2 linked regions of the Variovorax paradoxus genome follow. The protein of the gene in region 1 binds, or shares a complex with, the protein of each later gene. Links are inferred from orthologs where the notes say so. Each region holds a gene or a part of one and is shown on either strand. Other genes may lie near its edges. The genes, in order: trxA and trxB.

What was found.
Region 2: the proteins of trxA (region 1) and trxB are in contact, whole or in part, in a crystal structure (PDB 1F6M), measured with the Escherichia coli proteins. The link is inferred for Variovorax paradoxus from one-to-one orthologs.

What each region holds. Positions count from the first base shown.
Region 1 is NZ_LR743507.1:3,788,202-3,803,535, reverse strand. Bases 3,721-6,688 are described here. They hold trxA (thioredoxin TrxA), read right to left. Parts: upstream 5,387-6,688; coding sequence 5,054-5,386; downstream 3,721-5,053. Other genes in these bases: AACL56_RS17395 (PD-(D/E)XK nuclease family protein), read left to right, coding at 5,543-6,688; rho (transcription termination factor Rho), read right to left, coding at 3,721-4,874. Outside these bases: AACL56_RS17425 (MATE family efflux transporter), read right to left, coding at 1-225; AACL56_RS17420 (hypothetical protein), read right to left, coding at 229-1,968; AACL56_RS17415 (type B 50S ribosomal protein L31), read right to left, coding at 2,045-2,314; AACL56_RS17410 (oxidoreductase), read left to right, coding at 2,487-3,554; more of rho, read right to left, coding at 3,609-3,720; more of AACL56_RS17395, read left to right, coding at 6,689-8,098; AACL56_RS17390 (UvrD-helicase domain-containing protein), read left to right, coding at 8,095-11,367; AACL56_RS17385 (TIGR03862 family flavoprotein), read left to right, coding at 11,364-12,602; AACL56_RS17380 (hypothetical protein), read right to left, coding at 12,839-13,588; AACL56_RS17375 (MarR family winged helix-turn-helix transcriptional regulator), read left to right, coding at 14,125-14,793; AACL56_RS17370 (hypothetical protein), read right to left, coding at 15,190-15,334. UniProt on the Escherichia coli protein: Participates in various redox reactions through the reversible oxidation of its active center dithiol to a disulfide and catalyzes dithiol-disulfide exchange reactions.
Region 2 is NZ_LR743507.1:2,105,264-2,120,381, reverse strand. The notes cover bases 5,650-8,401. They hold trxB (thioredoxin-disulfide reductase), read left to right. Parts: upstream 5,650-6,421; coding sequence 6,422-7,381; downstream 7,382-8,401. Other genes in these bases: AACL56_RS09425 (DesA family fatty acid desaturase), read right to left, coding at 8,166-8,401; rpmG (50S ribosomal protein L33), read left to right, coding at 7,818-7,991; rpmB (50S ribosomal protein L28), read left to right, coding at 7,573-7,806; AACL56_RS09445 (Crp/Fnr family transcriptional regulator), read right to left, coding at 5,650-6,241. In the rest of the region: AACL56_RS09465 (branched-chain amino acid ABC transporter permease), read right to left, coding at 1-638; AACL56_RS09460 (replication-associated recombination protein A), read right to left, coding at 880-2,169; outer membrane lipoprotein chaperone LolA, read right to left, coding at 2,203-2,835; AACL56_RS09450 (DNA translocase FtsK), read right to left, coding at 3,016-5,469; more of AACL56_RS09445, read right to left, coding at 5,567-5,649; more of AACL56_RS09425, read right to left, coding at 8,402-9,380; AACL56_RS09420 (RsmB/NOP family class I SAM-dependent RNA methyltransferase), read right to left, coding at 9,513-10,784; AACL56_RS09415 (M48 family metalloprotease), read right to left, coding at 10,837-12,690; AACL56_RS09410 (DUF1653 domain-containing protein), read left to right, coding at 12,744-12,977; AACL56_RS09405 (I78 family peptidase inhibitor), read right to left, coding at 13,052-13,222; purN (phosphoribosylglycinamide formyltransferase), read right to left, coding at 13,408-14,004; AACL56_RS09395 (acyl-CoA dehydrogenase family protein), read left to right, coding at 14,157-15,118.

The sequences.
Region 1 (15,334 bases):
GCCACCGTGCAGTTCGGCCCACACCGGAAGCAGCGCCTGCAGCACGCCCATGAGCGAGACATACACGCTCACGAACACCGCCGCGCCCACGGAAAGTGCGGCCAGCGCATGTTCGGAATATCGCCCCGCGATGATGGTGTCGGTCACGCCGAAGGCCATCACGGCCAGCTGGCCGACCAGCACCGTGCCTGCGTGCCGCGCGATCAGGCTGCGTTCGCCGGCCACGTGCTAGGGCGCGATCTTCTGGTAGAGCAGCAGGTCGTCCGCGGGACTGCTGGGGCGGCGCAGCGTACCGGCGAAGCGCCACTGGTCGAACGGGATGATGGTGTGCAGCCGTTCGATGGTTTCGGGGCTGGCCAGCAGCCAGGTGCAGCTGTTGTCGAGCAGCAGCGGCTTCACGTCGAGCTGGCCGTGGTGGCGAAGCGCGGCAATATGGGCGCGGCTCAGCGCCAGTTCGGCAATGCAGCCCGGCTGCTTGCCGACCCGATCGACCACCGCATTGACCTGCGGCACGTAGCTGCGCGCGTAGTCGATGGGTGGCAGCCACAGCGTCATGAGCAGCATCCAGCAGAGCGCGGTGCCCCCGGCGGGCAGCACCAGCGTTTTCCAGAGCGCAGCGCGATGGCGCCCGGTGCGCCAGCGCACCAGCCAGCACCAGGCGATGGTTGCGGCCGCCGCAAGCACCACGGCGATGGCAGAGAACTCCGGCACGAAGCCCGGTACCAGACGCGCCACGCTGGCCGCAGGCTTGGGCGGCGCACCTGTCTGCATGGCGATCCAGTAGATCCAGCCCAGCACGGCCAGTCCGCTGAAGAACAGCACGTTGAACCAGTCGATCAGGGCCGAAGCGCTGCGGCGGAAGGTCGGCAGGGCGAAGGCCGCCAGCGTGGCGAAGGCCGGCAGGGCCAGCAGCAGCGAGCGGTCGGAGTAGTCGGTCGTCCAGGTGGCGGCCAGAGGCACCAGAGCGAACCAGAACGGCAGCGCCACATGGCGCGCCGTGAGCTGGCGCCGCCAGCGCCAGAGCGTCCAGACGGCCAGCGGCCAGACCGGCCAGGTGAACCACAGCAGGAGGCGGGCCTGGCTTCGGACGTCGTTGAGCACGGAGCCGTTGACCAGGGTGATCTTCCAGGTCGGCAGCTTCAGGCCGAACACCAGCACCGCGGCCAGCACGGTGACGCCGATCATGGTGAGAAGGGCGCCGCGGGTGTAGCCGGGGCCGGTGTCTTCGTCGACGTACAGATCGGCGCCGGCAGCCAGGGCATCTTTTCGACGCTCGTAGCCGATGTACAGCGCGCTGCCGATGGCCAGCGCCAGTCCGACCGTGGGCGCGCCGCTCAGCGTGATGCCGAGGGTGCCCACCGCCAATGCGATCACCGGGCCGGCACGGCGGTATGGCAGGGCGGCGACGCCGTAGAAGAGATGCGAGGCGAAGAAAAGCTGCGCCAACGCGGGAGTGGTTTCATGGCCGAGTTGGGCGAGTCCGAGGCAGGCGATCAGCGCGAGCAGCCCGCCGTCGGCAATGGCGCGGGCATAGTCGGTCGGACGGGCCTCGCCGCCGAACGCGAACGCCACGGGCTGTGCCCGCGCAGTGCGGGCCAGGTAGTAGACGGCGTACCAGGTGGCAGTGAACGTGCCCCACAGCAGGAACGCGAACACGATGCGCACGGCCAGGTCGGGGTTCAGCCACGACGGAGCGATCTTGATGGCCAGCGCGCCGATCCAGTAGGGAACGAGCGCAGGCGTCTCGGGCCGCAGGCCCAGCAGCAGCGGGTCGAACCACCGCGCGATGCCTTCGGTGGAGCGCGCCAGTTCCGCCATGTAGCCGAAGGCGGTGATGTCCGCGCTCTTCCAGGGCCCCCGGCCGACCAGGCCTGGCAGCAGGTAGGCCGCGCACAGCAGGAGCAACGCGACGCGTGGGAGGCGGCGCACTGCATTCTGGGCAACGATCGCGGGGGTGGGCTGATTCAAGAGGCGGAAATCTGGATTCGGAAAGAAAAAGGGCAGCGCGGTAAACCGGGCTGCCCTCGACGCAAAAGCGCGTGCCTTACTTCGAGGCGGCGCCGGTGGTCTTGCCGAAGCGGTTGCGGAACTTCTCGACGCGGCCGCCCATGTTGTCGACCGACTTCTGCGTGCCGGTATAGAACGGGTGCGATTCGCTCGTGGTGTCGAGCTTGAACAGCGGCAGTTCACGGCCGTCGTCGGTCTTGCCCGTTTCCTTGGTGTTCGCGCACGAACGAGTCACGAACTTGAAGCCGTTCGACATGTCGACGAACAGGACTTCGCGGTAATTCGGGTGGATGCCTTCTTTTGCCATGGTGTTTCCTTTTGCGCTGTTGGAATCAATGCGCGGTCGATGCGAGAGCCACCAGCGGCCAGTGTCTGGCGCGCTGCCTTGCAAGGAAGCCGGACGACGTGCCCAGCCGCACTTTTCGCGGAGCCGACGATTATCGCATACTGCCGCTTTTCCGAGCAAACCTGCCCCTCCCATGACCGATACACCCCTTCGCGCCGGCCTTGTCGGCTACGGTTTTGCAGGCCAGACCTTCCATGCACCGGTGCTCTCCGCCGTCCCCGGGCTTCGACTCGCGGCCGTGGCCAGTTCGCAGCCGCACAAGGTTCACGCGGACTGGCCAGGAGTGGCCGTGGTGCCGGACGCGGCGGCGCTGGTCGATCGGCCGGACATCGACCTGGTCGTGGTGGCCACGCCCAACGCCCAGCACCACCCGGTAGCGAAGGCGGCGCTGGAGGCCGGCAAACATGTCGTGGTGGACAAGCCCTTCACGCTGGACGTCGCCCAGGCCAGGGAGCTCGAACTGTTGTCAAGGCGCAACAACCGGATGCTGTCCGTTTACCAGAATCGGCGCTTCGACGCCGATTTCCTGACTCTGAAGGACCTGCTGGCCGGCGGCGAGCTAGGGCGTCCGGTGTATCTGGAATCTCATTTCGACCGCTTCCGGCCCGAGGTGAAAGTGCGCTGGCGGGAGCAGGCAGTGCCAGGTTCCGGCCTTTGGGTGGACCTGGGGGCCCACCTGGTCGACCAAGCGGTGCAGCTCTTCGGACGCCCCGACACCTTGCAGCTCGACACCGCCGTGCTGCGCGACGGCGCGGTGGTCGAGGATTACTTCCACGCCGTGCTGCGCTATGAGCAAGGACCGCACGCGCCGCTGCGCGTGGTGCTGCATTCGACGACGTTGGCTGCCAGTGCTGCGCCTCGCTACATCGTCCATGGCACGCTTGGCAGCTATATCAAGCATGGCGTCGATACGCAGGAAGACGCGCTCAGGGCCGGACAAAGGCCGCCGGCCGAAGGGTGGGGCGTCGATCCGCTCGATGGCGAGCTCACACGGGTCGGCAGCGACGGTGCGATCACCCGCCGCAGCATCGCCACGCGCGCCGGCAACTACGTCGACTATTACGCCGCGGTGCGCGACGCGATCCTGGGCCGCGGCTCGAATCCCGTGCCGCCCGAGCAGGCCGTCGCGTTGATGGAACTGCTCGACATCGGCCGCCAAAGCGCCTTCGAAGGCCGCGCCATCAAGACCGGAGGCCCATGAAAAAAGCGCGTCGACCCGCCAGGGTCGACGCGCTTTGACGGAAGAGCGTGGAGCTCAGCCGCCGCGACGCATCATGTCGAAGAACTCGACATTGGTCTTCGTCGCCTTCATGTTCTTGAGCATCAGCTCCATCGACTCGATCTCGTCCATGTTGTACATGAGCTGGCGAAGAATGCGGGTCTTCTGCAGGATCTCGGGTGCGAGCAGCAACTCTTCGCGGCGCGTGCCGCTGCGGTTGAGCTGGATCGACGGGAACACGCGCTTTTCATACAGGCGGCGGTCGAGGTGGATCTCGGAGTTGCCGGTGCCCTTGAACTCTTCGAAGATCACTTCGTCCATGCGGCTGCCGGTGTCGATCAGCGCAGTGCCGATGATAGTCAGCGAGCCGCCTTCTTCCACGTTGCGCGCCGCACCCAGGAAGCGCTTGGGACGCTGCAGCGCGTTGGAGTCGACACCGCCGGTCAGAACCTTGCCCGACGAGGGCACGACGTTGTTGTAGGCGCGGGCGAGGCGGGTGATCGAGTCGAGCAGGATCACGACGTCCTTCTTGAGCTCGACCAGGCGCTTGGCGCGCTCGATGACCATTTCGGCCACATGCACGTGGCGCGCTGCCGGTTCGTCGAAGGTCGAAGCGATGACTTCGCCCTTCACCGTGCGCTGCATTTCGGTCACTTCTTCAGGGCGCTCGTCGACGAGCAGCACCATCATGTGGACATCGGGGTAGTTGGCACTGATCGCGTGGGCGATGTGCTGCATCATCACCGTCTTGCCGCTCTTGGGCGGTGCCACGAGCAGGGCGCGCTGGCCTTTGCCGATGGGGGCGATGATGTCGATGATGCGGCCCGTGATGTTCTCTTCGCCCTTGATGCCGTCGCGCTCGAGCTTCATCTGCTCCTTGGGGAACAGCGGCGTCAGGTTTTCGAACATCACCTTGTGCTTGTTCTGCTCGGGCGGACCGTCGTTGACCTTGTCGAGCTTGGTCAGCGCGAAGTAGCGTTCGCCGTCCTTGGGCGTGCGCACTTCGCCTTCGATCATGTCGCCGGTGTGCAAATTGAAGCGGCGCACCTGGCTGGGCGAGATGTAGATGTCGTCCGTGCTGGCCGTGAAGCTGGTGTCGGGGCTGCGAAGGAAGCCGAAGCCGTCGGGCAGGATTTCGAGCACGCCATCGGCGAAGACCTGTTCGCCGGCCTTGGCGCGCTTCTTGATGATCGCGAACATCAGCTCCTGCTTGCGCATGCGGCCGACGTTTTCGATCTCAAGCGCTTCAGCCTGCTTGAGGACTTCAGACACGTGGAGTGCCTTGAGTTCGTTTAAGTGCATGGAATGACCCCTTGCGGGGTAATCGAACGGAAAACGGGGGGAGGTTGAATGTGAAGCGAGAAGTGCTTCACTAACCGGGGAACTCGAACCGGTTGCCTGTAAGGGCCGGTGATCTGTGGGAGATTATGACAGGAAAAACGCGCCGGCCAACGCATTGCGCGCTGGCCGGTTCAAATCGCTCAGGCGAGTTGCTGGTCGATGAAGGCCGTGAGTTGCGCCTTGCTCATGGCGCCGACCTTGGTTGCGGCCAGCTGGCCGTCCTTGAACAGCATCAGCGTAGGGATGCCGCGAATGCCGAACTTGGCGGGGATGTCGCGGTTCTCGTCCACGTTCAGCTTGGCGATCTGCAACTTGCCTTCGTAGGCGGTCGACACTTCGTCGAGGATCGGGGCGATCATCTTGCAGGGGCCGCACCATTCGGCCCAGTAATCGACCAGCACGGGCTGGCTGGACTTGAGCACGTCGGCCTCGAAAGAGGAATCGGAGATGTGTTTGATGAGTTCGCTGGCCATGTGATGTGTCCTTGTGCGCAGAGAGTTTCGGTGCAGCTAAAGTGCTGGTCATTGTGACAGAAACCAAGGGGTGGCGTGCCGCGCGGGGACGCTATCGCGGCGATAGCCAATGCCCTTGCAGGTCACGTCCCACGCTCTCAAATCCCTCGATAGAACATGAACGAAGGCCACCCCGTCCAGGCCCTGTGGTGCGATCCCGTCGATGGCGTCGTCGCGCGCATCGTCCGCGCTCTGGGCGAGCGCGAGCTGCACGCCGCCCGCACGGTGGTGCTGGTGCCGTATGCGCAGCTCATGGGGGTCGCGCGCGCCATGTGGGCGCGCTGCGGCAGTCCCGGCTTCGTGCCCCGTTTTGAAACCACCCACAACTGGGCCCGCAGCGCGGGCGGGTTCGTGCCCACCGGCTACGACATCGCGCACGACATGGCCCGTGACCTCGTGACCGCACAGGCGCTGCTGTCGCAGGCGGGCTTCCATGCCGAGCGCTTCGCCATGGCCGGCCGTGTGGTCGAACTGGCATATCAACTGGCGCCGCTCGCCGCTGCCGTGACGCCTGAAGAGCGCGTCGAAGGCTGGGCCCGGCGCGCAGCGGGCGTCGCCGAAGCAGGCAGCGAGTCGGAGTGGTTCCGCATCGAGAGCGCGCTGATCCGCGTCGCCGTGGCCTGGGTGTCGACCTCGGGCTTCGCGACCGACGTGCTGCTGCGCGAGTCCACGCGGTCGCAGGTCGATGCGCTGATCGTGCTCGAAGGCTTCCAGCCCGACCCGCTGACGCAGTCGCTGTGCGCCCTGTGGGGCGACCATGCGTTGCATCTTTCGCTCGTGCCCGCCGGCGCACCGCCGCAGCCCGCGGCGTCCCATGTGGCGCTCGACCCCGAGGACGAAGCCCAGCTCGCCGCCGCCTGTGTGCTTCGCCACCTTGCCGAAGATCGCGCCCCCGTCGCGCTGATTGCCACCGACCGCGCGCTGACCCGCCGCATCAGCGCCCAGCTTGCCGCGCAAGGCGTCGTCACGCACGACGAAACCGGCTGGAAGCTCTCGACCACGCGCGCCGCGGCCACCCTGATGACCGCGCTGCGCGCCTGTGCGCACGACGCCAGCAGCGACCAGGTGCTCGAGTGGCTCAAGGGGGGCGCCGATGGCGACGCGCCCACTGTGCAGGCGCTGGAAGTGCGCCTGCGCCGCGAAGGCCTGCGCGACTGGTCCGCGTGGTGCAGCCTGGTGGCACGCAGCGAGAAATCGCAGGATGTCGCGCTGCTGGCCTACACCGAGGCCATCGAAGAGCGCCGGGCGCCCATGGTCCGCGCGCGCGCTTTGGCCGAGTGGCTGCGCGCACTGCGGGAGCTGCTCGAGGCCGGCGGGCAATGGCAGCTGCTGGTCGACGACTTCGCAGGCGGCAAGGTCATTGGCGCGCTGTGGCTCGATGCCGGCGCGCACGGCGACGACGATGAGTTTCCTGGCGGACGCCACACCCTGGCCGAATTTTCCGCCTGGGTGCGCGACGTGCTCGAAGACGCGAGCTTCGTTCCGCCCGCTGGCGACCAGGCCCCGCGCGTGGTCGTGCTGCCGTTGTACCAACTGCTCGGCCGTGCCTTCGGCGCGGTGGTCATTCCCGGCTGCGACGACCGTCGCCTGCCCGCGTCGCCCGAGCCGCCGGGCAACTGGAGCGCAGCCCAGCGCCAGGACCTCGGCCTGCCCCTGCGCGAAACGCTCGAGGCCGCGCAGCGTGCCGCATGGGCCGCCGCCTTGCGCAACCCGTGCTGCGAACTGCTCTGGCGCCAGTCCGACGTCACTGGCGAGCCTGTCAGTCCGAGCCCGCTGGTGCAGGCGTTGCGGCTCGACCATGCCCTGGAGCCGTCCGTCGACCCGCGGCTGCCGCGCGAGGTCGCCGTGCGGCCGACGGCCGTTCCGCAGCCTTCGGGCGCGCTGTTGCCGCTGGAGAACATCTCCACCAGCGTCTACGAGGACCTGCGCCGCTGCCCCTATCGCTTCTTCGCGCTGCGCCAGTTGGGGCTGCGCAGCGCCGACGAGCTTGATGCCGAGGTGGACAAGCGGGACTTCGGCAACTGGCTGCACGCGGTGCTGGGGCACTTCCACGAGGCCCTGATCGAAACACCCACGCAAGATGCGCAGGAGCGGCTCGCCCTCATCGAGGACGCGGCGCAGCGCAGCACGCGCGAGATGGCGTTGTCCGATGCGGAGTTCCTGCCGTTCGCCGCGGCATGGCCCGCGGTGCGCGACGGCTATCTCGGCTGGTTTGCCGGCCACGAGGCGAGCGGCGCCGTCTTCGTCGAGGCCGAGCCCTGGAAGGAGCAGCCGCTGGGCAAGCTGCGGCTCGTCGGCCGGCTCGACCGCATCGACCGCATGCCCGACGGGCAGGCCTTCGTGATCGACTACAAGACCGAATCGTCGTCGGTGACCAAGGAGCGCGTGAAGGAGCCCACCGAGGACACGCAGCTTGCGTTCTACGCTGCGCTGGTGGCCGACGACACGCTGCGCGCGGCCTATGTGAATGTCGGCGAGAAGTCGTCCGGCACCCAGACCGTCGAGCAGCCTGCCGTGGTCGAGGCACGCGACGCGCTGCTGGCCGGGATCATCGAGGACTTCGCGCGCATCGCGCAGGGGGCGGCGCTGCCGCCACTGGGCGAGGGCGCCGTGTGCGACTACTGCGCAGCCCGCGGCCTGTGCCGCAAGGACTTCTGGGAACTGTCGAAATGAGCGGCGCAGCCTACGAACACAACGGCCGCCACGTCGAGCGGGAGGCCTTCTATACCGTTGCCTGCGACCCGCGCCGATCGGTCGCCGTGGAAGCGTGTGCCGGCGCCGGCAAGACCTGGATGCTGGTGTCGCGCATTCTTCGCGCGCTGCTGGAGGAGGGCGAATCGGCCTGCGAGCCGCACGAGATCCTGGCCATCACCTTCACCAAGAAGGCGGCCGGCGAGATGCGCGAACGCCTCGACCAGTGGCTCGAAGCCTTCGCCGAGCTTCCGCCCGAGAAGCTGCTGCACGAACTCGTGATCCGCGGCGTCGAGCCCGCCGCCGCGCACGCCGCGGTGCCGCGCCTGAAGGGTCTCTATCGGCGGCTGCTTGAATCCGGCCGGCCGGTCCAGTTCCGTACCTTCCATGCGTGGTTCGCGGGCCTGTTGCGCAATGCGCCGCTTGCCGTGTTGCGCGAACTCGGCCTGCCGTCGAACTACGAGCTGCTCGAGGACGACGCCGAGGCGCGCGGGCACACGTGGCGACCGTTCTTCGAGGCCGTCACCGCCGACAAGGCTGCGCTGGCCGACTACTACGCGGTGGTCGCCACGCACGGCCGCTCGCAGACCGCAAAGGCGCTGGGCGAGGCGCTCTCCAAGCGGGTCGAATTCTCGTTGGCCGACCCGGAGAACGCCGTGCAGCACTTCGGCGCGCTTCATCCCGCGCTCGAAGGTCTCGCCGAGCCGACCGACGCGCTGCGCGGCGAGCACGTGCGCCGCCGCTGGCTCGACCGCGCAGCCGCGCTGGGCCGCGAGACCAACAAGACACCGCAGAAGGCGGCCGAAGCCATCATCGACATCTTCGGCACCGGCGAACCCGATGCCGACGCGCTGCCGGCCGCGCTTGCACACCTGCGCAAGAACTTCTTTGTCGCGACCGAAGACCGGCTCAACAAGAACCTGCTGAAGTTCCCTGCGGCCGTCGACGCCGAGGCCGAGCTGCAGGTGCTGTGCGGCGCCCAGGCGCAGCATGCTGCGTGGCTCTACCAGCAGCGCATGACGCGTCTCACTCGCCTGCTCATTGCCGCTTTCGCCGAGGTGAAGCGCGCCCACGGCTGGGTTGACATGAACGACGTGGAGCAGGCCGCGCAGCTGCTGCTCGGCCAGTCGGCGCTGTCGGGGTGGGTGCAGGAGCGGCTCGATGCGCGCATCGCGCACCTGCTGATCGACGAGTTCCAGGACACGAACCCGCTGCAATGGCAGGCGCTCTACGGCTGGCTCAGCGCCTACGTCGGCGCGGGCAGCAGCGCGCCGCGCGTGTTCATCGTCGGCGACCCCAAACAGAGCATCTACCGCTTCCGCCGTGCCGAGCCGCAGGTGTTCATCGCGGCCAAGAAGTTCGTGCGCGAAGGTTTGGGCGGCGAACTGCTCAACTGCGACCACACGCACCGCAACGCACGTGGCGTGGTCAGGCTGGTCAATGCCGCCATGCTCGCCGCGCAGGATGCCGGCGAGTTCGACGGCTACCGCGCCCACACCACCGAGCGCACCGACGAGGGCGAGCTGTTGAAGCTGCCGGCCATCGATCGCGATGCACTCGGCAATGCGGCCGACGCCGAACCTGCGGACGACGGCATGCTGCACTGGCGCGACAGCCTGGTCACGCCGCGCGTGCTGCCGGAGGAGCAGCTGTTGCAGAAGGAGTGCGAGCAGGCCGCGCAATGGGTCGCACAGCGCATTGCCGACGGGACGCCGCCGCGCCAGATCATGGTGCTGGCGCGCCGCCGCAGCCGCCTGTCGGCCATGCAGGACGCGCTGCGCCAACGCCACATTCCCGTGCAGCAACCCGAGAAGAACGAGCTCCATGACGCGCCCGAGGTGCAGGACGTGGTCGCGCTGATCGACGTGCTCGTTTCGCCCGCGCACGACCTGTCGCTGGCGCGCGCGCTCAAGTCGCCGGTGTTCGGTGTCGACGACGAAGCTTTGGTCCAGCTCGCGCTGCGCCAGCGCGAGCGCGGCATGGTCAGCTGGTTCGCGCTGGTCCTGAAGGACGAGACCCTGCCGCCGGTGCTGGTCGATGCCGGATTGAAACTGAAGAAATGGCAGCGCTGGCTGATGACGCTGCCGCCGCACGATGCGCTCGACGCGATCTTTCACGACGGCGACCTGCTCGCGAAATTCGGCGCTGCCGTGCCGGCCACCATGCGCGCGAGTGCGCTGGCCAACTTGCGCGGCGTGCTGACCGCGTCACTCGAAATCGATGGGGCGCGCTTCGTCACGCCGTATGCGCTGGTGCGCGCCTTGCGCGCAGGCGGCGTGCGTGCGCCGACCGTTGCAGCACCCGACGCGGTACAGCTCCTGACGGTGCACGGTGCCAAGGGCCTCGAGGCCAACACCGTGCTGATGCTCGACTGCGACGCCGCGCCGCCGCGCTCGCAGACCATGGGGGTGCTGGTCGAGTGGAAGGGCAGCGACAGCGCGCCCACGCGCTTCGTTTTCCTCGCGAGCGAGAAGGCGCCGCCTGCGTGCGCGGTATCGCTGCTGGAAGAAGAGCAACGCGCGCGGCATCGCGAGGAACTCAACGGCCTCTACGTCGCGACCACGCGGGCGCGAGAGCGGCTGGTGCTGTCGTCCGTGCGGCCGGCGCGCGCCAACGAAAGCAGTTGGTGGAGCCGGCTGGAACCGCTGTGCGAGCGTACGGAGGCGGGGGAGCCGCTCGTCGAGCTGGCCATCGCCGGTGGCACGGGCAGCTTCTCGATGAGCCGGATGCCCGAAGTGCCGCCGTCAGCGGAGGCGCCGACCGCGAAAGACGCGAGGAAGAAGGCCGCCGATGCGACCGTCGATGCGCGTGCCGCCGCGTTCGGACAGGCCATGCACCGGCTGCTCGAGTGGGCCGTGCCTGGCGAGCCGCTGCCGGCCGCGCACGTGCGCGCCGCGGCCCGCGAATTCATGCTCGACGCCCAGCAGGCGCGCGGCGCTGCCGCCTTGGCCCAGCGCATCCGCGCGGGAGAAGGCGCGTGGGTGTGGGACGATCGCAGGGTCGACTGGCATGGCAATGAGGTCACGCTGGTGCACGAAGGCGAGACCTTGCGTATCGACCGCCTCGTGCGGGAGCGCGATGGCGGCGCCTGGTGGATCCTCGACTACAAATCCGCGGCGCGCCCGGAGCGGGACGCCGCGCTGATCGCACAGATGCAGCGCTATCGCGCCGCGGTGCAACATGCCTACCCCGGTGCCACGGTCCGCGTCGCGTTCCTCACCGGGCAGGGCGAACTGGTAAATCTCGAATGACTGTTTCTCCTGTCGTTGCCGTGATCGGCGGCGGACCCGCCGGGCTGATGGCGGCGGAAGTGTTGAGCGCGTCCGGTGCACAGGTGCACGTGTACGACGCCATGCCCTCGGTGGGGCGCAAGTTCCTGCTGGCCGGGCGCGGCGGGCTCAACCTCACGCATTCCGAACCGCTCGACGCGTTCATGGGGCGCTTCGGCGATCGGCGCGCCGAGCTCGAGCCGATGCTCGCGCAGTTCGGTCCGCAGCAGGTCCGCGATTGGGCGACGGGGCTGGGCGTCGAGACTTTCGTCGGCACCTCGGGACGGGTATTTCCGAAGGACATGAAGGCCGCGCCGTTGCTGCGTTCGTGGCTGCAGCGGCTGCGCGCGGCCGGCGTGCAGTTTCACATGCGGTATCGCTGGCTCGGCGAAGGCGCGGTCGATCTGTCCGCCCTGCGGTTTGCAACACCTGCGGGCGAAGTCACTGCGAAGGCCGATGCGGTCGTGCTCGCGCTGGGCGGCGCGAGCTGGGCACGGCTCGGCTCCGACGGCGCCTGGGCCCTGTGGCTGCAGGCGCGGGGCGTGGACGTCGCGCCGCTGCGGCCTGCCAACTGCGGCTTCGACGGCAGCGGCTGGACCGAACACTTCTCGAGCCGCTTCGCCGGCCAGCCGTTCAAGTCGGTGGCGGTCTCGTTCACCGACAGCCAGGGACGGCACTTTGCGCGCAAGGGCGAGTTCGTGGCGACGGCGACGGGCATCGAAGGCAGCCTGATCTACGCAGCCTCCGCGCTGCTGCGCGACGAGATCGCCGCAAACGGCAGTGCCACTCTGCTGCTCGACCTGTTGCCCGACCGCAGCGCCGAACAGGTGCTGGCGGCCGTCAGGCATCCCCGCGGCGCTCGCTCGCTGAGCAGCCACCTGAAGAGCCGCCTGGGCCTTGACGGCATCAAGGCCGGTGTGCTGCACGAAGTGCTGAGCCGCGACGCAATGGCGGATGCAACGCAACTGGCCGCCACGATCAAGGCGGTGCCGCTGAAGCTGGTCGCGACCCGACCCGTGGATGAGGCGATCAGCACCGCCGGCGGCGTGCGCTTCGATGCGCTCGATGTGCAACTGATGGCCAATGCACTGCCCGGCGTGTTCGTGGCAGGGGAGATGCTCGACTGGGAAGCGCCGACAGGCGGCTATCTGCTGACGGCGTCGATGGCCAGCGGTGTCGCAGCGGCGCGCGGCGTCATCCAGCGGCTGGACCTGTGAAGGCCTCGTGCCGTCGGAATTTCGCTTTTCGCCGAGAGTTTTTGCAAGCCCCGTTTCATTTCGCGTGGAATGAAACGTGACTTTGAAGAGGTTGACGAGCCTTACCGCCGCCCTCGAATCCCTTATGGTCAATAAAATCAATGACTTACGGGGACTGGGTTAAGACTAGGTTCTACAATTTGGTTGCACAGCCGATCTGATCCTAACAGGGGCGCGGCCGACAAGGTAGCGTTTGGCTAGCCGCCTCTTGCCTTCTTGGTCCACCCTTCGCGCCCAGGGGGTGCGACTTCCTCGCGCAAAATCTTCTCGATCAAAAAATTGATCTTCTGATTCACAAAGCTCTGCACGTGCTCGATTAGCTCTTTAGTTTGGATTTGACCATTCGAGCTCTCGATGTGGTCTGGTTGCATAAGTTCCCGGTAGAGATTGGGTTCTGCGATCGTCCGAGGATTCTGCGGAAAGACTAGGGCAATCTCAACTCGTTCAATTGGGGAGTCACCGCTGTGAGCCGCAAAGTTGTGGCGGTACTCCATCACATTGTCATGAATTTTATGGAAACGAGGGTCCAACTGAGATCGTTCGAGCTTGATTCTACGAGCGCCAGTTTTTGCGAAGCACTTTCCGTAGAAAGTCAGCGTGGCAACCATCAAGCCTTTGATGATGTTGTATGTCTCTCGGTCTTTACCTTGGCCGAAGTAGGCGCGTTGTTCGGCGGGACGAGGATCAGCAAGAGCAGCAATTTTCTCGATCCAGATTAGCGCGCTTCTGAGGTCCTTCTCTATCAGCGTGTAGCCCGCCAACTGTTTCGCCAAGGGACTGTCAAGAACGACTCGATAACAGGCTTTGCGCTTGTAGAAGTACGTGCGATGTATTTCTCCGGTCGCCTTGTTGACGTTCGTCCGTACCGTGTATGGATCGGGGAGCGTCTTAAACTGCGTGACTACAGATATGAATTTATCTGACTTCGGTGGTTCTGCATAAGGCATGAGTGATTCTTGATGATCCTCGTTTTTGGCCTAGTGCTCTTGGCCGATTTGCAAATCATCTCGAAAACGAAATGGTTTCGAAAGGGAGAGTACCTGTGCTCGCCAAATAGCAAGGGGCATCGCTGTTTCTTGCAATAGATTCAACTCTATCACAGCCGTTTTATACGCGTATTTGCGCGTATAGCGATAGCCTGTTTTCCTGACGATCATTTGGCCGGTCACGTCAGTTCGACGTGCCCCGAAACCTCCCTTGAGAGCCCTTCATGGCATCTGATCTACACCCCGAAAATTTCATACTCGAAGCCGACGCTGACCCCCATGGCGCGGTCCTGTTAGCGGGCGCATTCGTCGCGTTCCATCATGATGTCTCTGAGTGGTACAGCGGTTGCCTTATTCCGTGTGAACGAATCTTCAGAGCCGTGGAGTCCTTGGGCGGCCCAAGCGGCGACGCCTGCAAGTCCGGTGAGGCCGCGTCTTGGTTGCTGCTGTTCATGCGTGAGGAACTGAGCTACAGCTAAGACGTGAAAGGCACACCCATGGATTCGGCATCTGCACCGTTTACTGGTGCTGCTGCCCCTAACATTGGCCTCGTGAGCTATGAGCGCGTTACCGCAGAAATGCGCAAGGCCGCGCCGAGCATCACCGCTAGACAGATGCTGACCTTCATCGCGGTCGTGCGTACGAGCCCCTGCTCGCAGATCGAAATATGCAGGGTCACCGGCTTTACGAGGCAGACCACATCGCGGCACGTTGCAAAGTTGGTCCGGGTCGGATTGCTCGCTCAACGCAGGGACCTCGACAACGGGAGGTGCCAAGTCGTCCGCCTCACTGCGTCGGGGAGACTCATCCCGGCGACCCTTGGCAACACCTCTAGACCGCCCGAGCGGTGCGAGCGAATCCAGCCTGCGCCGTGCGATGATCTGCGCCCCTACACCCTTTCGCACGTCCCGCCAATGAACGCAGATCCTGACTCTTTCACCGAAGACCAGCGCAAGTTCCTCGCGATGCTGGTAAGTGACCTGAATGGACCAACCTGCACGGGGAGTCTTCTACGGATCATGGAGAGCGTCGTCTACGAACTGAAGTCCGACTTCGATCTGGACCGCCAGTCAATCAGCGACGAGACAACACGCGCCGACCTTGAGGTTTGCTTCGCCGCATTGCAGTATTTGAAGGTCAAGCAAGCGGCGGACGATAAGGACTAACGTTCGGGACTGTGCGAGGTCTCAAGCCATTTTGGTTTCATCGCAAAAATGTGAAAGCCCCTCGAAGAAATCCGGGCGCCAAATCCCCCTGGCCCCCTTGTGTGCGCCCACCCGCATACCGTGCCCGTCAACGCACGCGGACCGCGTGGGCACCCGCTGGCGTGTAATAGGCCAATGGCGACCACCGCTGAAGTCAGTCGCCGCGAACGGCCCTCACCACGGCGGCAGCTAAGGCGATGTGACATGCATTCCCTTGGTCGCATGGAAAGCCCATCACCTGAGGAAACAGGCTGCCCATACGGTGGCCTCATCGGCGTCCTTTAGCGGGCCAAGCGGACCGCCATGGTGTTAACCCGATCGGCGGGTCTCCCTGCCGCTTTGCTGCTCATGATTTTTTCAGAGCCCGTTTACGGAGTAGGAAAGGCTAGGGGTGAATCGAAAGTCCCAACGCTCATAGATCATTTCTTGTGCCGTCTTGAGCGCAAGCTGCGTCTTCTCAGCATTCGACTGGAACCGCTCGTCATGAACAACGCCGTTCCTG
Region 2 (15,118 bases), 1.7 Mb from region 1 along the record:
CCGGCAATGGCCGCGAGCACGGCACCGATGATGAAGGTGGCCGAGATGACCATGTCGGGGCGGATGCCCATGAGCGCGGCAACGCGCGGGTTCTCCGCGGTGGCGCGCATGGCGCGGCCGAGCTTGGTGTAGTTGACGAGCCACATGAGCACCACGAGCGAGAACGCCGTGACGCTCAGGATCATGACCTGCGTGGGAGAGATGACTGCGCCGCCGAGATGGATCGGGTCGGTGGGCAGCAGGTTGGGATAGGCCTTGTTCGTCGGCTTCCAGATGATCATGGCCAGCGTCTGCAGCAGGATCGACATGCCGATGGCCGTGATGAGCGGTGCGAGCTTGGGACTGTTGCGCAGCGGCCGGTAGGCCACTTTCTCGATCACGAAATTGAGGGTTGCCGCGACGACGCAGGCGATGATCAATGCAATCAGGAGGACCAGCCAGCCCGGCGTGTTGGGCATGCCGTCCTTCATGAGCCCGATGATGGTCCAGCTCGTCAGAGCTCCCACCATCAACACCTCTCCGTGGGCAAAGTTGATCAGATTGATGATGCCGTACACCATTGTGTAGCCCAAGGCTATCAAGGCATACATGCTGCCGAGTACCAGACCGTTGATGATCTGCTGCAGCAAAATGTCCATAACGCGTTTCCCTATGTGTTGCACCGTTTGCGGGGTGCCATTCACCCACCGGGCACCGGTTTGGCGCCCTTGGCATGACAAGCAAAAAACCAGCCAACATGTGTCGCCGGCGGATTTGTGGGCGGGATTGTAGTCACGCCCCAGCGCTGATTTGGTGCGTGTTGACCGGGGTTTACCCGCTCACCTCATGCTGTATGCGCGTGGGGTCATGCCCTGTTTGCGGGCGTGTTGCAAGACAGTATCAGTCGTTGCCTTCAGCGTTCAGCCGGCGCAGTTCGCGCAGCTTTTCGCCGATGCGGATTTCGAGTCCGCGATCCACCGGCTCGTAGAAAACCTGGCCCTCCAGGCCATCGGGAAGATAGCGTTCGCCGGCAGCGAAACCTCCCTCCTCGTCGTGCGCATATCGGTAGCCCTTGCCGTAGTCGAGCTCCTTCATGAGCTTGGTCGGCGCATTGCGCAGGTGCATGGGCACCGGGCGCGTGCTGTCCTTCTTGATCAGTGCGCGCACCGCGTTGTAGGCCTTGTAGACGGCGTTCGACTTCGGGGCGACGGCAAGGTAGACCACGCATTCGGCCAGCGCGAGCTCGCCCTCGGGGGTACCCAGCCGCTCGTACACCTCGGCCGCGTCGAGCGCCAGCCGAAGCGCGCGTGGATCGGCCAGCCCGATGTCCTCGCTGGCCATGCGCACGAGGCGCCGTGCCATGTAGCGCGGATCGGCGCCGCCGTCGAGCATGCGCACGAACCAGTAGAGCGCGGCATCGGGGTCGCTGCCGCGCACCGACTTGTGCAGCGCGCTGATGGTGTCGTAGAACTGCTCGCCGCCCTTGTCGTACCGGCGCATGCGCTCGCCGAGCACGCGCAGCAGCCATTCGTCGGTGATGTGCTCGAGCTTCTCGGCCCGTGCGGCCACGGCGAGGGTCTCGAGCGTGTTGAGCAGCCGGCGTGCATCGCCATCGGCATATGCCACGAGGCGGTCGACCGCGGCGGTCTTGATCCCGGGCACCGCCTGGATGGCCTGCGCACGCGCGACGATCTGCTTGAGGTCGTCTTCGTCGAGCGACTGCAGCACGTAGACGGCGGCACGCGACAGCAACGCGGAGTTGACCTCGAAAGACGGGTTTTCGGTGGTCGCACCGATGAAGGTGAAGAGGCCCGATTCCACATGCGGCAGAAACGCGTCCTGCTGGCTCTTGTTGAAACGGTGCACCTCGTCCACGAAGACGATGGTGCGCTGCTGCTCAAGCCCATCGCGTGCCGAGGTTGCGCGGTCGACCGCTTCGCGGATGTCCTTCACGCCGCCGAGCACGGCACTGATGCTGAGGAACTGCGCGTCGAAGGCGTCGGCCATGAGCCGCGCGATGGTGGTCTTGCCGGTGCCGGGAGGCCCCCACAGGATGCAGGAATGCGGCTGGCCCGACTCGAAGGCGATGCGCAGCGGCATGCCCGGTCCGAGCAAGTGCTGCTGGCCGATCACTTCGCCGAGCGTCTTCGGACGCAGGCGTTCGGCGAGAGGTTGATGGGCGGTGGCCAAACCTGCGGGCGTGACTGTTGTGGCGTTGCCGGTTTACTGCTTGACGACGTCAGCGCCGGCAGGCGGTTTGAAGTCGAACACGCTGGCCGGCAGCGACGGATTCACCTCCACCTTGCTGAACTTGAGCACCGAGCGCTGGCCGAAGCTGTCGAGAATCTCGAGCGCGGCCAGCGCGTCGCCTTGGAAGCCGACCTGCACGCTCTGCAGCTGGCCGTCCTTGTTCTTCGGCATGGCCTTCACCCATTGCAGTCCGTCGCGCTCCGGCGCGGCCTCCAGCGTGAAATCGGCCTGCAAGGCCCGCAGATCGGGCGCCGCGGCGATCAGCGCCGCGGGCGTGGAACCCAGCGCCTGTGCCTGCGCGCGCTGCGTGACCTGATTCAGGTCCGCGTCGTACAGCCACAGCGTCTTGCCGTCGGCCACGATGCTCTGCGCGAAGGGCTTCTGATAGTCGAACTTGAACTTGCCGGGTCGCTGGAATTCGAAAGTGCCGGTCGAAGTCTTTGTACGGCCCGGCTGCCCCTCGCGTGCCGGCGCAGTCACGGTCTGGGTGAATTCGGCACGGCCGGACTTGACCGTCTTGACGAAGGTTTCGAGGCTTTCAAGCCCCCCTGCCCACGCATTGGCGGAACACAGGAGGCCGATCAGCAGCCAATGGCGCAATTTCAATTTGGATTCCTCGCAATAGCTGTTGGTTGGCTGCGCCGCGACTGCGACACTTGCTTCGACCCTAACTGCCTTGAATTGCGGCAGGTGTAGGCCTCGATGAAGATTTGCAATGCGACCGCGCGCATTTGCAAATTGCCTTTCAGTACGTTACCGGGCCGAAAAGGAATTGAAGGCCCGGATTTATTCCGCCGCGCGCGCAGGCACCAGAATTTCGCGCTGCCCGCTGCCGCTCATGGCACTGACCAGACCGGCCTTTTCCATGTCCTCGACGAGGCGCGCCGCTCGGTTGTAGCCGATCTTCAAATGGCGCTGGACAAGCGAGATGCTGGCCTTGCGGTTCTTCAGCACGACTTCGACCGCCTGGTCATACATGGGGTCCTTTTCGCCATCGCTGCCGCCCAGCAGGTCGCCGTCACCGTCGCCATCGACCGTGCCACCTTCGAGGACGCCCTCGATGTAGTCCGGCTCACCCTGGCTCTTGAGATAGGCCACCACGCGGTGCACTTCCTCGTCGCTCACGAACGCGCCGTGCACGCGGATCGGAAGGCCGGTGCCGCTCGGCATGTAGAGCATGTCGCCCATGCCGAGCAGCGCTTCAGCCCCCATCTGGTCAAGGATGGTGCGGCTGTCGATCTTGCTCGACACCTGGAACGCGATGCGGGTCGGGATGTTGGCCTTGATCAGGCCGGTGATCACGTCGACACTGGGACGCTGCGTGGCCAGGATGAGGTGGATGCCGGCTGCGCGCGCCTTCTGCGCAAGGCGGGCAATGAGTTCTTCGATCTTCTTGCCGACGACCATCATCAGGTCGGCCAATTCGTCGATGACGACGACGATGTGCGGTTCGCGCTTCAGCGGTTCCGGATCGTCGGGCGTCAGGCTGAAGGGGTTGTAGATGAACTCCTCGCGCGCCTTGGCCTCGTCGATCTTGGTGTTGTAGCCGGCAAGGTTGCGCACGCCGAGCTTGCTCATGAGCTTGTAGCGGCGCTCCATCTCGGCCACGCACCAGTTCAGGCCGTGTGCGGCCTGGCGCATGTCGGTCACAACGGGCGCCAACAGGTGCGGGATGCCTTCGTATACCGACATCTCGAGCATCTTCGGGTCGATCATGAGCAGGCGGACGTCGCGTGCCTCGGCCTTGTAGAGCAACGACAGGATCATCGCGTTGATGCCCACCGACTTGCCCGAGCCGGTGGTGCCGGCCACCAGCACGTGCGGCATCTTCGCGAGGTCGGCCACCACGGGGTTGCCGATGATGTCCTTGCCGAGGCCCATGGTGAGCATCGACTTGCCTTCGTTGTAGACCTGAGAACCCAGGATTTCACTGAGCTTGATCGACTGGCGCTTGGCGTTCGGCAACTCGAGCGCCATGTAGTTCTTGCCGGGAATGGTCTCCACCACGCGGATCGACACCAGCGACAGCGAACGCGCCAGGTCCTTCGCGAGGTTGACGATCTGCGAGCCCTTCACGCCGGTGGCAGGCTCGATCTCGTAGCGCGTGATCACGGGTCCGGGCGACGCCAACACCACGCGCACTTCGACGCCGAAGTCCTTGAGCTTCTTCTCGATCATGCGAGAGGTCATCTCGAGCGTGTCGGAAGAGACGGTTTCCTGGCGCGCCTGTGCCGCATCGAGCAGGTCGACCTGCGGCAGCTTGCTGTCGGGGAGTTCCTTGAAGAGCGGCTTCTGGCGCTCCTTGACGACGCGATCGCTTCGCGGCACTTCGGTCATCGCGGGCTCGATCTGCACCGGCGGCGACGGCACGCGGCGCTTGGGCGGCGGCTCGGCGACGTCGACCTCGTCCTCGAAGCTCGGTTCCATCGGCACGGAGTCGCCGAATGCGGGTTCCTTGGAGGCACGGGTTTTCTTCGTGCGGGCCGCAGGCGCAGGTGCGGGCTCCTCATCACCGGCACGCTCGCGGGCAGCCTGCTTACCCATCGCGATGTCGGCAGCCATCTCGCGCTTCTCGCGGCGCGACTCGAACAGCGAATAGGCGCGCGCGCCGATGCGCTCGGCAATCAAGCTCCACGAGAACCGGAAGACCAGCGCGGAGCCGATCACGCCGCCGGCAATGGCCATCAGCGCCGATCCGGTGAAACCCATCCAGCGCACGCTGGCCGGTCCGACCAGGTATCCCAGCACGCCGCCGCCGGAACCCGGCAGGTGCGATTCAAGGCGATAGAGGCGCGACCACTCGAGCACGGCACTTGCGCACAACAGCAGGAGCAGGCCGAACCAGAATGCCAGTCGGCTGCGGTTGAAACGGCCACGCGGCGGTTGTTGCTCGGCTGCGGACGCAGGCTCGCCACCACGCAGCCAGTTGGCCAGCGACGAAAGCCAGGCACGCAACCCTGCGGCGAGGCACCACCAGACGGAATAGCCAGCCAAGAAATAGCTGCCATCGGCGAGCCAGGCGCCGATGCGGCCGCCCCAGTTCTTGATTTCGCCACCCGTCCCCGATGTCGACCAAGCGGCGTCGGAGGGCGTGAAGCTCAGCATGGAGAGCAGCCAGAACAGCAGCGCTGCAAATCCTGCGATCAACGTGATTTCGTGGGCGAACCGCATGGCGCGCACGCGCACGGGTTGGCCCTCGGCGGCAGAAGAAGATTGAAGCGTATTGAGCGAATAGGTCATGAAAACACGGCGCCCGGCCCGGAAAAGCCAGGGCCGGCCGCACGAACACTACAACAAAAGGCCGGAGCGCCAGCAACGGCACGCCCGGCCCGCTGGCTCAAGCCAGCGACAGGAGCCGTTCCTTGACGATCATCGACCCGTCTTCCTGGGTCTGCACGAAGCCACGCTCTTCCAGATCCTTCATCACGCGGCTCACCATTTCGCGCGAGGCACCGACCATCTTTGCCAGATCCTGGCGCGAGATCTTGTCGCGCACCTTGAGGTTGCCGGCACCGTCCTCGATGGCGAACTCGAGGAGCGAACGAGCGACACGGCCGTAGACGTCCATCAATGCCAGCGATTCGATCTTGCGGTCGGCATGACGCAGACGCTGCACCAGGCCACGCATGATGTTGTAGGCCATGGAAGAGTTTTCGGGCAGACAACGCGCGAATGCGTCGCGGCCCAGCATGAGCACGTCGCACTGGATTTCGGTGCGCACGGTGGCCGAGTGCGGCTCATCGTCGATCAGGCTCATTTCGCCGAGGTAGTCGCCTGGGTGCAGCGTGGCGAGGATGACTTCGCGACCGCGACTGTCTGCGCTCGTGACGCGTGCCCGTCCTGTGAGGATGATATAGAGCGCATCGGACTTCTTGCCCTGCTCGACGACGACCTCCGCGCGCTTGAAGCGCTTCTTGATGATCGCGTCCGCGATGCTTGCGGACTGCGTGGCCGTCAGCGACGCGAACAATGGAACGCGCCGAAGCAATTCAAGGTTGGACAGCATCGACATTCATGAATCCCTGAGACGGCGCGCGGAGCAGCCCAGAAGACGAGCCGATGGATTACTACAATCGCGCGCATTGAAAACACCGTTTACCCGGTGTTGAACCGGGCAGTGATACTCCACATATATCGCTACCACCCTGAAAATGTACACGCTGCCGCAGCGCAAATCCTAGGTTTTCTACTCATGTCCGCTTCCCAACACGCCAAGGTTCTGATTCTCGGTTCCGGCCCCGCCGGCTATACCGCGGCCGTCTATGCGGCACGCGCAAACCTGAAGCCATTGCTCATCACCGGCATTGCCCAGGGCGGCCAACTCATGACGACCACCGAGGTCGACAACTGGCCCGCCGACGTTCACGGCGTGCAGGGCCCGGAACTCATGCAGCGCTTTCTTGAGCACGCCGAGCGCTTCAAGACGCAGATCGTCTTCGACCATATCAACAAGGTCGATCTGAGCAAGCGCCCGTTCACGCTGACCGGAGACAGCGGGACGTACACCTGCGATTCGCTGATCATTGCAACCGGCGCATCGGCCAAGTATCTCGGTCTCGATTCCGAGGAGAAGTTCATGGGCCGCGGCGTGTCGGCGTGTGCCACCTGCGACGGCTTCTTCTATCGCGAGCAGGAGGTGTGCGTGATCGGCGGTGGCAACACTGCTGTAGAGGAAGCGCTGTATCTCGCCAACATCGCCAACAAGGTGACGCTGGTGCACCGCCGCGACAAGTTCCGCGCCGAGCCCATCCTGATCGACAAGGTGATGGAGAAAGTATCGGAAGGCAAGATCGTGCTGAAGCTGCACAACGAGCTTGACCAGGTGCTGGGCGACGATTCGGGCGTGACCGGCATCCGCATCAAGAACACCCAGACCGGCGCCACCGAGCAGATTGACCTCAAGGGATGCTTCATCGCCATCGGCCACCATCCGAACACCGACATCTTCCAGGGGCAGTTGGAAATGAAGGACAACTACATCCTGACCCGGTCCGGCCTGCAAGGGTTCGCGACGATGACCAGCATTCCGGGCGTCTTCGCTGCAGGCGACGTCCAGGACAACGTGTACCGCCAAGCAATCACCAGCGCCGGCACCGGCTGCATGGCCGCGTTGGACGCCCAACGCTTTCTGGAGCAGGACGGCACGCTCTGAGCAACCAGCCACATCACCGGGCAATGGGGCTATAATCCGAGGCTTTGCCGAAATAGGGCCGTCCTCTTCACGATGCGGCGATGCGGCAAAGCCGGGGTACCGCCACCCGTTTTCTGGCGAGGTCAAGCTGCAAAACACCTCTGCGATTTCTGGTTGCAGGCGGTGCCAGCTGTTCAAGAAAGAGTGTCCTCATGGCACGCGTATGCGACGTAACGGGCAAAGGCCCGATGGTCGGAAACAACGTTTCCCACGCCAACAACAAAACCAAGCGCCGGTTCCTCCCGAACCTGCAATACCGCCGTTTCTGGGTCGAGACTGAAAACCGCTGGGTTCGCCTGCGTGTTTCGAGCGCTGCCCTGCGCCTGATCGACAAGAACGGCATCGACGCCGTGCTCGCAGACCTGCGCGCACGCGGCCAAGCTTAAGGAGCTGAATCATGGCAACGAGCAAAGGCGGACGCGAAAAGATCAAGCTGGAATCCACCGCGGGTACCGGCCACTTCTACACGACCAGCAAGAACAAGAAGACGATGCCTGAAAAGATGTCGATCATGAAGTTCGACCCGAAGGCGCGCAAGCACGTCGAATACAAGGAAATCAAGCTGAAGTAATTCAGCCCTGTTCTTCCAAACAAAAAACCCGCTGCTTACCCAGCGGGTTTTTTGTTGGCTGTTGATCTCATCTGGCACCCTTTGCGTAAGCCGACAGACCAGGGAATCTCAGATGTGACAGGCATAAAAAAGCCGGCCCTCAAGCCGGCTTTTTCACAAACGGAAAGCGGTGCGTCAGGCGCGAGCGGCGCGCAGACGGGTCGAGAAGTCGCGCAGACCTGCGATGCCACTGGCTTCCGCACGATGGCACCAAGCTGCCAAGTCGGCTGCCAGTTGCTCACGCGATTGCGAGGTATTCAACCAGAGCTGTCGCAACTCTTCGCGCATCGTGACCATCTTGTCGAGCACCGGGTGAGCAGCCCGAGCCTGCACAACGTGGGTACGAGCCGATGCCGGCACCTTGTCGTCGTCGCGATGCAGCCAGCGCTTGGCCGCCTTGAGCCCCGAAAGGTCGGCCCCTTTGGTCTTCAGCGCATCCAGCTCGAGGCTTGTGGCACGACGCATTTCGCGCGCATAGCCCGCCATGACCTCGTAGCGATTGGCAATGAGCGCCTCGAGCGTCTTTTCGTTGGCTACGGGCTGGATATCGCCCATCTGCATCTTGGGCGGCACCTTCTTCACCTTGGCCCAGCCGATCTTCTGGAAGGCCTGGATATAAATCCAGCCGATGTCGAACTCGTACTTCTTGACCGAGAACTTGGCCGAGGTCGGATAGGTGTGGTGGTTGTTATGCAGTTCTTCGCCGCCGATGATCAGGCCCCAGGGCATGATGTTGCGACTGGCGTCCTGCGCCTCGAAATTGCGGTAACCCCAGTAATGGCCGATGCCGTTGATGACGCCGGCGGCAGTAATGGGAATCCACAGCATCTGTACCGCCCACACGGCCATACCGAGCGTGCCGAACAATGCCAGGTTCAGGACCAGCATCAGGCCCACGCCTTGCCAGCTGTAGCGCGAATACAGGTTGCGCTCGATCCAGTCATCGGGCGTACCGTGACCATAGCGCTCCATCGTTTCCTTGTTCTTCGACTCGGCGCGATAGAGTTCGGCGCCGCGCCAGAGCACCTCGTCAATACCCTTGACCTGCGGGCTATGCGGATCATCGACGGTTTCGCACTTCGCGTGGTGCTTGCGGTGAATGGCAACCCATTCCTTCGTCACCATGCCGGTGCCGATCCACAGCCAGAAACGGAAGAAATGAGAGGGGATCGGGCCCAGATCCATCGCCCGGTGCGTTTGCGTCCGGTGCAGGAAGATCGTGACCGCAGCGATCGTGATGTGCGTGGTGACGAGCGTGTACAGCACGACTTGCCACCATGCGATGTCCCACAGGCCGTGTCCGAGCCATTGGATGGCCGCATTTAGAACGGCGGAGTCAGGAAGCAACATTGAGTCAGGTACTCCATGGCCACACGAAGGTGCGGCCTTCAGGTAACCGGCGATTTTAAATGGGTGGGCCTAATTCAGGCCCCTTAAACCTTCAAGAAAAGCGCAGATTAACCCTAGTTTGGAGTACCGCGCCTATTTGCGGTTCCACACCGCAGCAAAGAAGCCGTCGGTCGCGTGCAGGTGCGGCCACAGCCGAAGATAGCGCCTGCCGCCCTCTCCCCCGGCGCACAGGGCCTCGAAACCCTCCACTTTCAGCCCTTGCAGCAGTTCCGCTGCATCTAAGGGCTCGAAGTCGGGGTTGGCGGCTCCGAAAGCCTCTGCGATGGCTTCGTTTTCCTCTGGCAACACGCTGCACGTGGCGTAAACCAGACGCCCGCCCGACTTCACGAGCCGCGCCGCGCTTTGCAGGATGGCCGCCTGCTTGACCGTCAATTCCTCGACCGATTTGGCCGATTGGCGCCATTTCAGGTCCGGATTGCGCCGAAGCGTCCCGAGGCCCGAGCACGGTGCGTCGACCAGCACGCGGTCGATCTTGCCCGCCAGGCGCTTGATCCGGTCGTCGCGCTCGTGCGCGATCGCGGCTGGATGCACGTTCGACAGCTTGCTGCGCGCCAGGCGGGGCTTGAGCGCGTCCAGCCGGTGAGCCGAGGTGTCGAAGGCGTACAGCCGCCCCGTGTTGCGCATGGTCGCGCCGATCGCCAGCGTCTTGCCGCCTGCGCCGGCGCAGAAATCGACCACCATCTCGCCACGCTTGGCGTCCAGCAGCAGCGCCAGCAATTGCGAGCCTTCGTCCTGTACTTCGATGGCCCCACGCGCGAAAGCGTCGAGCTTGGTCAGCGCGGGCTTGCCATTGATGCGCAAACCCCACGGCGAGAACGGAGTCGCTTCGGATTTGATAGCAGCCTTCGCAAGCTCCGCCTTCACGTCCGCGCGTTTGTCATGGAGCGCGTTGACGCGCAAGTCGAGCGGCGCCGGCTGCTGCAGGCTTTCGACCAGTGGCCAGAAGCCGTCGCCCAGCTGCGCCTTGAGCGGCGCGACGAGCCATTCGGGCAGGTTGTGGCGATGGCGCTCGAGCAGGTCGTCGGGCTTGACTGCATCGCAGTTGTCGAGCCACCGCTTCTCGGTGTCGTTGAGCGCGCTCTTCAGGAAGTCGCGCGGGCCGTGAAAGCCCAGGATCGCCATCCGACGCTCCTTCGAGCCGGTGCCCGACGGTGAGAGATGGTCGAACAGCAGCTTCTTGCGAAGCACGGTGTAGACGGTTTCGGCGAGCGTCGCGCGCTCGCGCGGGCCGAACTCGCGGTGGTCGCGGAAAAATCGCGAAACGACCTGGTCGGCCGGGTGATCGAATTTCAGGACAAGGCCGACCAGATCGGCGGTGGCCTCCAACAGGGCTTTGGGGTGCATGCCCCGATTGTCTCAGCCAAGCCGTGCCGCCCGGCCGCTACAAGCTGAATGCCTAGACGGCGCGCGTCCAGACCTCGCCGAAGGCCTGCCGCTCGACGTCCTCCACGGTGGGCGAATGCCCCGCCCACAGCACCAGCGCAGCCCCCGGCAGGGTCAGCGTCTGTTCCAGTTGGCGGCACATCTGCCAGCGGTCGTCGTCGTCGAGCCCCGGGAAATCGACGAACACGATATAGGCACGGCGCCACGGGAATTCGCGCAGGTTCTTGCGTACCAGCCAGGCGCGAGACGCCGGCAGGCAGCGCACGAGGTCGGCCCGCAGTTCGCCCAGTTCGTAGTCATTGAGGTCGTGGCGCGAGATCTGGCTGAAGAACGGCGTGCCGGTGATTTCCTCCCAGGCGCGCGTTTCGGCCTCCTCGGCGTCCTTGAGGCGGCCGCGCCACAGCTTGAGGCCCTCTTCGTCGTGCGGCCCCGCATCGGGGTCCTCGAGCGAAGCCACCGCGCTGCGGGCCGCCCACCAGCGGCTGGCCGCACCTGAGGCGTGCAGGCGCTCCAGCACACCAAGCCGCGCGGCACGGTCGCCCGAAGGCAGCATCTGCGCCAGGCCCCGCAGCGCACCCGGATGCTCCGGTGCGATCTGCAGCGCGATCTCGTAGCGATCGCGCACCGGCGCCGCCGGATCGAGCCGCCGCTCCGAGTCGGCCCATTCGACCATCTCGTCGGGTGTGTTGTGCTCGCCGCGCGCAGCCAGAACGGCGATGCGCTCGCGAATTCGCGAGCGGTGCGCATGGTGCTGCTTCCAGTCGGCTGCGTGCGCGCGGCGCCAGCGGACGTCGAAATACTCGATCCACTTCTTCCGGTCGGCCAGCAACTCGAGCGCCGAGCGCTGCGACCATTCGGGCAGCGCGGCCTTCTGGTCGAGCGCCTCGAGCCGATCGCGCAGCACCGGGTGGGTGTCCTCCAGGTCGCTGACGCGGCGCATCGCCTCGCGCAGCGCCTGGCGTGCGAAGTGCTCGTCGGGCGGCGTCCGGACCCGCTTGCGCAGGGCGGCGAAGGGGCCGGGCGGCTGCGGTTCGTGCTCGGCGCGGGCCCAGTGCGAGGGCCAGAACTCGTTGGCGTACCAGCTGCCCTTGATGGCGATCTCGGTCAGTGCAGCGGCGGCCACCGAAGTGCCCAGCAGCCGGCCGGAAATGCGGTCGGCCTCGTATTCGTCCTGGCGGGCGAGCGCGAAGGTCTTGGCGGCGAAGCGCGGAAAGTACCAGCGGAAGAAGGCCTGCGAGAACAGCGCCATCACGCCCTCGTTGCGCTGCAGGTTGGCATCCAGCTTGAGCCACGACAGCCGGGTGCGGTAGATCCAGGCACTCAGCCTGCCGTGGTTGCCGCGCAGGTGGCCGTACTCGTGCGCCAGCACCGACAGCAGCCGCCGCCGGTCGAGCATCATCAACAGCGGCAGGCCGATGCTCAGCGAGTTGATCGCGCCGCCGAACAGCCCGAAGCGCGGCACCTGCCGGATGCTCGCGTTGAATTCGTCGTCGAGGTAGACATGGTGGACCGGCGGCCCCTTGATCTTGCTGCGGATGCGGTCCAGTGCCTCGAAAAGCGCAGGCGCATCGTCGCGCTGCAGCTCCACCCCATCGGGCTCGTCGAAGCGAACCCACAGCGCCCGCAGCGTGGCCCAGAGAAGGCCGCCCGCGAACAGCAGCAGCCAGCCGCGGGTGAAACTGAAACGCTCTTCCCTGATCGAGGACAGCACCCAGACAATGAGGCCTACCGCGAGCGCGAGGCAGCCCAGCACCCACAGGTAACCGAGCGCAGCAAAGGCCGCCACGCTGCGTCGGTAGCGCGCACTGTCGTCCGCACTGGCATGCTCGCTCAGTCGAACCAGGTGAACAAAATCAGCGCGATCCATCCGAATCCCGTCACATCGGGCAAACCCGACTGCCTTTCTGAAAGAAGCCCCCGTTGAACGACGAAGACCTTCCGCCCCTGATCGAAACGCCCCTCGGCCGCTACCGTCACTACAAGGGCGGCGAATACGAGGTGCTCGGCACCGTGCGCCACAGCGAGACGCTGGAGCCGATGACGCTGTACCGCGCCCTGTACGGCGGCCACGGACTCTGGGTTCGCCCGGCCGCCATGTTCGAAGAAACCATCGAGATCGACGGACAGCTCCGCAGGAGATTCACGCCGATCTAGGCCGTCGGGCAGTTCACGCTCGCCGTGCCTGGCTGGATTGCTATCTTGCCGATAGCAATCCGGCCCGCTTCACCTCAACCGCAGCGGACGTCCGTCACGCGGTTGCGGGCATCGACGTCGAGGTTCAGGCGTCCGCCGTTGAGTTCCATCGTGGCCGCGTCGCCGGGCTTCAGCACCCGCACCGTGCCTGCGCCTGCGCGCACGCGCGCAGCGGCTTCCAACTGAGGCGTGAGCGGCTGGCCCACGGCAAAACGTGCGCCGTCCGCGCTGCATTGGTAGACCGGTTCCGGCGGCGGCGCGGGGGTGTCGGGGCGGGCGCGGGTGCCGGAGCGGCACAGCCGGCCAAGAGGGCAACAGCACCAGCGGCGGCCAGCAGCAGCGATTGGGTTTTCACGTCAAGACTCCCGAAAAGCCGCGAATATAAACAAATTTAATCATTGTGACTCGATGTATCTGCAAGCCATCCCGCAATGGCTCGCGGATACAACAGATGCTCCTGCGCAAGCACCCGACCGGCCAGCGTGGCGGCTGTGTCGTCGGGCATCACCGGCACCGCGGCCTGGGCCAGGATCGGCCCATGGTCGAGTTCGGTCGTCACTTGGTGGACCGTCACGCCCGCCACCTTGCAGCCCGCCTCGATCGCCCGCCTGTGCGTGTCGAGCCCCGGAAACGCGGGCAGCAGCGAGGGGTGGATGTTGACGAGGCGCCCGGCATAGCGCTCGACGAAGCCCGGCGTCAGGATCCGCATGAAACCGGCCAGCACCACGAGCGCGGGCGAATGGGCGTCGACCGCCTGCGCCAGCGCCGCATCGAAAGCCTCACGGCTCGCGAAGTCCTTGTGCGGGATCACCGCGGTGGCGATGCCGTGCGCCGAGGCAGTCGCCAGGCCACCCGCATCCGCCTTGTTGCTCACCACGGCGGCGATGCGCGCGCCGTAACGGTCGGCCCAGCGCTCGCGCTCGGCCGCGCGCACGATGGCGGCCATGTTGGAGCCGCCGCCGGAGATCAGGATCACGATGTTCTTCATGGGAGGCGGGATTATCCGTGCCCGTCCCATGCGTCCCGGGTACCCTGCCCATGTCGCGGCGCGGACACCGTTCTACAGCACGACCGTGCTAAAACTCACGGCTCCGGAGACACACCCGCGTCTGCGGGACCGATCAACACAGCGAGGCACGCATGGATTTGAGCTTCACACCCGAAGAACAGAAGTTCCGCGAAGAAGTTCGCGCCTGGGTCAAAGAGAACCTCCCGAAGGAGATTTCGCACAAGGTGCACAACGCGCTCGAGCTGACGCGCGACGATATGCAGGGCTGGGCCAGGATCCTCGGCAAGAAGGGCTGGCTGGGCTACGGCTGGCCCAAGGAATTCGGCGGCCCGGGCTGGACCGCGGTGCAGCGCCACCTGTTCGAGGAAGAGACCGCGCTGGCCGGCGCGCCGCGCATCATTCCCTTCGGCCCGGTGATGGTCGCCCCGGTGATCATGGCCTTCGGCAACGCCGAGCAGCAGAAGCGCTTTCTGCCCGGCATCGCCAGCGGCGAGGTGTGGTGGAGCCAGGGCTACAGCGAGCCGGGCTCGGGCTCCGACCTCGCGTCCGTGAAGACGAAGGCCGAGCGCAAGGGCGACAAGTACATCGTCAACGGCCAGAAGACCTGGACCACGCTCGGCCAGTACGGCGACTGGATGTTCAACCTCGTGCGCACCAGCAACGAAGGCAAGCCGCAGACCGGCATCAGCTTCCTGCTGCTCGACATGAAGTCGCCGGGCGTCACCGTGCGCCCCATCAAGCTGCTCGACGGCGGCCATGAAGTGAACGAAGTGTTCTTCGACAACGTCGAAGTGCCCGCCGAGAACCTGATCGGCGAAGAGAACAAGGGCTGGACCTACGCCAAGCACCTGCTCTCGCACGAGCGCACCAACATCGCCGACGTGAACCGCGCCAAGCGCGAGCTCGAGCGCCTGAAGCGCATCGCCAAGGCCGAAGGCGTGTACGACGACCAGCGCTTCCGCGACGAGATCGCCAAGCTCGAAGTCGACATCGTCGCGCTCGAGATGATGGTGCTGCGCGTGCTGTCGGCCGCCACTTCCGGCAAGAACTCGCTCGACGTGGCGGGCCTGCTGAAGATCCGCGGCAGCGAGAT